One region of the Chitinophaga varians genome, then DNA from elsewhere that is predicted to be linked to it. Evidence: riboswitches for the same ligand, from Rfam matches in the RefSeq annotation. Region 1 holds a riboswitch; each other region holds the start of a gene.
The links. A riboswitch is a leader RNA that binds a small molecule or an ion and turns the genes downstream of it on or off. The one in region 1 is predicted to bind cobalamin.
Positions count from the first base shown of each region.

Region 2: another riboswitch for cobalamin. It lies ahead of HGH92_RS03975 (DUF5074 domain-containing protein); the one in region 1 lies ahead of HGH92_RS00290 (DUF5074 domain-containing protein).
Region 3: another riboswitch for cobalamin. It lies ahead of metE (5-methyltetrahydropteroyltriglutamate--homocysteine S-methyltransferase); the one in region 1 lies ahead of HGH92_RS00290 (DUF5074 domain-containing protein).

Region 1 covers NZ_JABAIA010000001.1:70,775-72,979, forward strand. Annotated here, with positions in the region: gene HGH92_RS00290 (DUF5074 domain-containing protein) at 1-1,103, opposite strand, end outside; cobalamin riboswitch at 1,351-1,569, opposite strand; gene HGH92_RS00295 (FG-GAP-like repeat-containing protein) at 1,787-2,205, shown strand, end outside.
Region 2 covers NZ_JABAIA010000001.1:978,223-980,427, reverse strand. Annotated here, with positions in the region: gene HGH92_RS03975 (DUF5074 domain-containing protein) at 1-910, opposite strand, end outside; cobalamin riboswitch at 1,105-1,312, opposite strand; gene HGH92_RS03970 (hypothetical protein) at 1,414-2,205, shown strand, end outside.
Region 3 covers NZ_JABAIA010000002.1:1,325,130-1,327,334, reverse strand. Annotated here, with positions in the region: gene HGH92_RS19960 (BrxA/BrxB family bacilliredoxin) at 24-449, opposite strand; cobalamin riboswitch at 670-852, shown strand; gene metE (5-methyltetrahydropteroyltriglutamate--homocysteine S-methyltransferase) at 1,017-2,205, shown strand, end outside.

The DNA of each region.
Region 1 (2,205 bases):
GTTTCTTTCAACGCGGCGGTATTGGCGTCATACATCAGCCAACGGTTATCGTTGCTGGCGCCGAACTGGTCTGTGAGCGTGATCACCAGCAGTTCATTGCGCGTGGCGTTATAGCGTACGGCAGAACCGTAGAAATATTGACCGGAAGGCACTGTCAGGAAAGGCGCTGACAGCGACGCGGGATTACCCGGAACATAACGGTACAACTGCGTACCACCATATTCGATGTTGCCGCCAATACCGGCAGTGGACTGACGGGCGGCAATAAACACGGATGATCCGTCAGATGTCAGGGAACCGGAGCGCCAGGACAGATAAGCCCAAGGGTTAGTAGTGGCAAAAGGCAGTTTCACACGGGACACCGCCAACGAAGCCGGGTTAATGGCCACCAGTGAATCTTTACCGGCTACCCAGACAGTGCCGTCATTGGTACGGGCAAAGCCTGCGTCGCCGATACCAAATTTTTTCGCGATGCTGTAGTCGGATACGTTCAGTGCCACTACCCCATCGTCTTTGGTCATCACAAACACATAGTTGCCAGCCAGCAGCATATCGCCCGCAGGGCCGCTAATGCCTGCTACTTTGGCGCCCAGCGATGGCCCGGAGAGGCTGATGCGATAAACACCGTCCACCGCGCTCAGCAGCCCTCTGCTGGCATCTACGCCTACGAAGGCATAACCTTCACTTTGAGGCAGATTGGCAATCCTGCCGGTTTCCACCAGGGAATTGGCATCAGTGGCCACCAGCGGGCCTCCCACTTTTGCGACCATATACACCTTGCCATTGTAGATAGTGGCAAACTGCAGTGTGGAGGTAGTTGGGCCCAGGTTTTTACCGGGGTTCTCCGCTTTGTAGATGTCTTTCGCTACTTTGTTGCTGTCATAGCTATAGTACCACAGATCACCATTGTTGACACCGTACTGTCCTTCATGTACCATCAGGAAGCCGTTTTGATATTTGCCGAGGAGGGTTGCACCGGCATGTACCGCATTGGCGTTTTCTTTGGTTATCAGTCCTAACCCGGAATCGGTGTTTTCTTTTTTACAGGCGGCGAACAGGATTAACAGCGAGGCCGCCAGGGCCAAACACTTGATTGATTTCATAGTTTACAAATTGTGGTTATGCTAAATAAAAAATGAGCATCATAGGACATCCGGTCGTTCATAGGAGGCAAGGGTTATCCATTTTGTTTTTCACTCAAAAACAATTTGCTACAATAGCTGCTTTTCACAGCCTGAAAAAACAGTACAGGTTTTCTTTCCCGTACCCGCACGCAGGTGAAACAAAAAAACAAATACGCGAATATAAAGCCGGCAGGCCTACATTCTACAGCCTTTCACCCGAAAGCGACGAATGGTGATCACAGCTGGCAGGTCTTCTGGCTCTCCTGCTTTTCCGGAAACCTTCCCATCCGCAATCGCAGACAGTGGTATGGAGCAAACTCCGGAAAAACATTGCCGGTTATAAGCCGGCAGGCAGGATTACAGCTACGGGGATAGCTCCGGTTTTACACCGGATTCCCTTTTAATGTTCTGCATGAACAGAACAACCAGTTGCCTTACAAACGTACGTTAACTTCCGCTTATATCCAATAAAATAAAGCGCAAAAAATAAAGTGGCTGAAAACCACGCTGGAGCCCCAGCCCGTGGCAGGTTCCCGGATTCCCGTCTTTATCCGCCACTGAATTAGTCAAGCCTTAAAAAACCTACAATATTTTAGGGAATAACTATATTTTGGCAAGCATATCTTAACCGAATTAATTGTTGTTCTTCAAACCCTTATTTTATGAAAAAACTATTTGAAAAAACCTGTCCCGCCATCTGGTTGCTGATGGCCTTCCTCCTCTTTTCCTGCACTAAACCCGAAAAAAAACTATCCCCCCTCGATGCAGGCGAAAAAACAATGGGGGCTTTACTGTTACAGGGTACGCCCATCAACAACCTGTTATTTGAAAGCAAAATCATGCAGGAGAGACAGGGTAACTTTACCGGGTACAATTTTCTTACTGGTGATGTGACGGGCGACGGGCGGGCCGATCTCATCGCTGTTACGCCACAATTTGGCCGTGCTGTCGTATGGGAAAATAAAGGTTATGTTTTCGGTGCTCCTGTAGCCTGGATGGAGAACCAGGGCAATTATAGCGGATATAATTTTATGGTGTCTGATATGTCTGGTGACGGAAAAGCCGATCTGATAGCTGTTGA
Region 2 (2,205 bases), 910 kb from region 1:
CATTGGCTTTTATCAGGGAGTAGTCCCTGAAATTGATTTTGGAAATTTTAGCAGGTGATCCGGTGGTGGATACCCAGATATTACCGTCACTGGCTCTTACCACACCGCTTACAGACCCTTTCATATCCAAAGCATAGGTGAGCGTGTCCTTATTCGGTTCCACGACATATACTTTAGAGCCGGCGGCGGCAAATATTTTATTGTTGGAAACGGCCAGGGTCAGCTTGGCGGCAGACCGGGAGCCTTTGATAAAGGTGAGGGCTTTGGTGATCGGATTAAATCTGTATAAGCCATTGTTATCACGGATGATGACATTTTCCTCGTTTAACACTGCCACATGCGTAGGCCAGCTTAATGCGGCCAGTTCATCGTTGTAGGCGGCTACCTTTTTAAGCGTTTCCGCATTGGCCACAACGAGCAGGCCGTCGTTGCTAAAAGCGTCGCCTACCGCGTTCTTTTTACCGTTTTGGGAAATGATGTATATTTTGTTGTTGCTGATGAAGAGGTCTTGTGCCACGTTTCCCAGTTGGGTGCCATTGGCCTTAAAGTAAGCACTGTCCGTTATTACGCCTTTGGGACTGATGAATATCAGTGATCCGTTCTCCGTGGTCATGTTGCCCTCATTTAAAATAAAGGTGCCGTATTTGTATTTTCCATATACGGTAACACTTGTCTGGGAGGAGACCTTTTTATTATTGGTGGAAGCGGTGACAGCGATAATATGTTCACCCATGTCCGTTGATACAAATTTAAAAATGGAGTCGGTAGCGGTGGTGCCCTTGCCGTTGACGGTCCAGTTGAAGGTGCTGCCCTGTGGCGCCTTTGCTTTAAACACCAGGGTGTCTTCCTGTGCTACACCGTTTTGAGAAAGCACATTGATGATGGCTACTTCTCCGGTCCCAACCGGCATAGGCTCAGTAGAATCTTTTTTTGAACAGGATACCAATGCGACGGCGACGAACGCCCCAAATGCGAAAACGCTTTTTTTCATAAAATGCTAGTACTAAATGACTGGTTTGATAGCCTATCAGATGACATGCGAAAACAATAAGACGCCGAAATAATTTCAGTGCAAGTTGCATTCAAAGCCCTATCCTCGAAGCTTTAAAAATTATCTGCATTGGCAGGTCTCCTGGCTTGTTCTCACTTCGGACGGCCTTCCCGTTTTTATTCACTAAAAACAGTGGCGAGTAGATGTCCGGGTGTTGTTGCAGAACTTACAGTAGCGGGTCTGCTCAGGATTTACACCTGATTCCCTATTAATTTTAACATCGTGAAACCTATGTTAAAAACCAATTGCGGCGCGAAAGTACAATAAATTATTGAAAAAGAAAGAGGTGCCGTTTGTGTGAACGACTAAAAAAGAATACTTTAGCCAGCTGAATACCAGTTTCTTCAAAAAAGAAAAGAAAGATGATTAACCCAACCACAAACGTATACAGAAAACAACTGATCGAAGGCTTTTCCATTCCCGCGGTTATCCGTAATGGCAGTTATTTTTTTGTTGATATTGATGTTTATGCAGATGGCAGAGTAGACTGCTGGAACTTTGAAGATCTCGCACATTTTAAGGAAGATGTCAGAAGAGGTTGGGTAGTGTTGAATATCCCGGACAATGAAGCTATCTCTATTCATGGACTGGGCAGCTGGACCATCACCAATGGTTCCTGGTTGTTTGATGCGGAAAGTTTTATTGACTATGTGTTGCAGCTGATCAGGATACTCAACCCAACACTGGAAAATATCTACCAATACAGGCAAAAAGTTGTTAATGGTATTAAGATAGGAGAGAGCGCAAACGGAACTGTTTACAAAGAACAAAAAAGAACGGCCAATGATTTTTTTCCTGAAAAAATAGGCGGGGAAAGCATACACCTGTTTTATAAAGTGAGCGAGGAATACCACCTGGTTAAAGTGATCATTTTCCCCGACCTTACCATTCATCTGTCCCGTCTGGAAAAAACGGTATACACCACCCTGGAAGAATTCGAGGAATTAATAACCAAAGGAATAATTTTGTCGGAAGTTCCGGTACATGCTAAAGTCAACATACATGGCCTTGGAAGCTTTACAGTCCAAAAGGAGCAGTATGCCACCGATATCCGGGAGAAATTACTGGAAGTCCGGGACATTATCAGGGAGTTAAAGGGAGAGCCTTCTTCCATCGAAGTTTGCAGAACGGCGTATCAGCAATACCTGGACAAT
Region 3 (2,205 bases), on a different contig from region 1:
TACGCTGTAATTTATACTGCCATTTATACGGCAAGATATTCCTCCAGAACACTCTTCACATCATTGGCAACATCGTTCACCTCTCTGCTCTCAATTCTGAATTTCGGCAGGAAATAAATCAACTCCTTGTCCTTGAACAGCGCGATAGATGGTGATGAAGGAGGAATGTCCGGTATGTAACTACGGAAACGCGCAGTCGCTTCCATGTCCTGACCGGCAAAGACCGTCACTATACGGTCCGGCTTTTTAATACTGTTGTCTTCCATGATTTTCCTGATAGCAGGGCGGGCTACACCGGCAGCACAACCGCAGATGCTGTTGATGATCACCATTGTTGTTCCATCCTGGGCCATCGCTTTGTCTACATCCGCCGGCGTAAGCATTTCCTTTACGCCCAGGTCGGTCAGCTCATCTTTAAATGGCTTAATTAATAAAGGGGAATAAGGCATGATAATGTATTTGAGGGTTAGAAATGGGTAATCATATCACATTCTATAACACCACAACGTTTCAAAATGTTACCGGCAGATACAGCTTTTTTCTGACAGAGGCAGCTTTAAAAACCATTTAATACATTGAAAACCAGCAACAAAAAGCACCTTACAAAAACCGTTTGGCTTTTATCTGGCGAATTGTATACTTTCGCAGGCACAATCAGTTCTTACTTTATTTCTTATCAGCCGGAGAGGTTTTACTTCACGTAAATTAATAGGGAATTGTGTGTAAATCACAAGCTGTCCCGCAACTGTAAGTAACTTAAAGGTTTTGCCACAATGATGTCCACTGCCGCAAGGTGGGAAGGACGGCAAAATGTTACAAGCCAGGAGACCTGCCTAACCGGATTTGACAATGCTTTCGCGGATTGAAGTAATGTCGGATGATTTTCTCTGTGTACCTATGGGCATCCTGTGCCCTGCAGGGAGATCGTTTATGCTTCTCCGTCATTCCCCTTCCGCGAAACATCGTGAAATTCAGCAAAGAACTTTTAATTGATTTCATCATTTTAAAAGTTTCAGATGCGCACACACAATCTTGGCTACCCGAGGATAGGCAGCCGGCGTGAACTCAAAAAATCCTGCGAAGCTTACTGGGCAGGCAAACAGACACTGTCTGAATTATTAGCCACAGGGCAAGGCATTCGCCAAAAGAACTGGCAGCTTCAACAGGATGCCGGTATTGACCTCGTCCCATGCAACGACTTTTCCTTTTATGACCAGGTGCTGGACATGAGCCTGATGCTGGGCGCTATTCCAACGCGTTACATCCCCCTGATCACCGAGCGGCAATTGTCCGCCACCGACCTGATGTTTGCCATGGCAAGGGGTTATCAGCAGGACGGTTACGACATCACTGCCATGGAGATGACCAAATGGTTTGATACCAACTACCACTACATCGTCCCGGAATTCACGGCAGCACAGCAATTTGCACTCTTCTCTGAAAAAGCCATCGATGAGTTTAAAGAGGCCAGGCAGCAGCAGATCAATGCCAAACCGGTATTGCTTGGTCCTGTTTCATACCTGTTACTGGGCAAGGAAAAAGAACAACACTTCTCCCGTATTGAACTGATAGACCGCTTGCTGCCAGTGTATCTGCAGATCATCGGTAAACTGTATGATGCCGGCGCACGGACCATCCAGCTGGACGAGCCTTGCCTTTCCCTCAATCTGGCAGAAAAAGAAAGACAGGTGTTCAGCAGTGCCTATCACAACATAAAAGCGGCTTTCCCCGACCTGCATATCATATTGGCAAGCTATTTTGAATGTTATGGTGATAATCTTCCTACAGTCCTTCAACTGCCTGTTGACATCCTGCACCTTGATCTGGTGAGATGTCCGAGCCAACTGGGGGATATCCTTGCGTCCCCGTTACTGTCCGATACGATGCAACTGTCACTGGGACTGGTAGACGGAAGGAATATCTGGATCAATGACTACCGTCATTCCCTGTCACAGATATCGCAAGCCAGCAGTAAGCTCGGGGCCGGCAGGATATGGATCGCCCCTTCCTGTTCCCTGCTGCACTCCCCTTGTGACCTCAGCCTGGAGAGCCAGGAAAATACCCTGACGCCAGAAATCAAACAGTGGCTGGCCTTCGCCAAACAGAAAATCGAGGAAGTGGTAACATTACGGCAGTTGGCCTCCGCATCACCGGCAGCAGCCGCAACAGCCGGGCTGGAAGCAAATATCAGGGCTATAGAAAGCA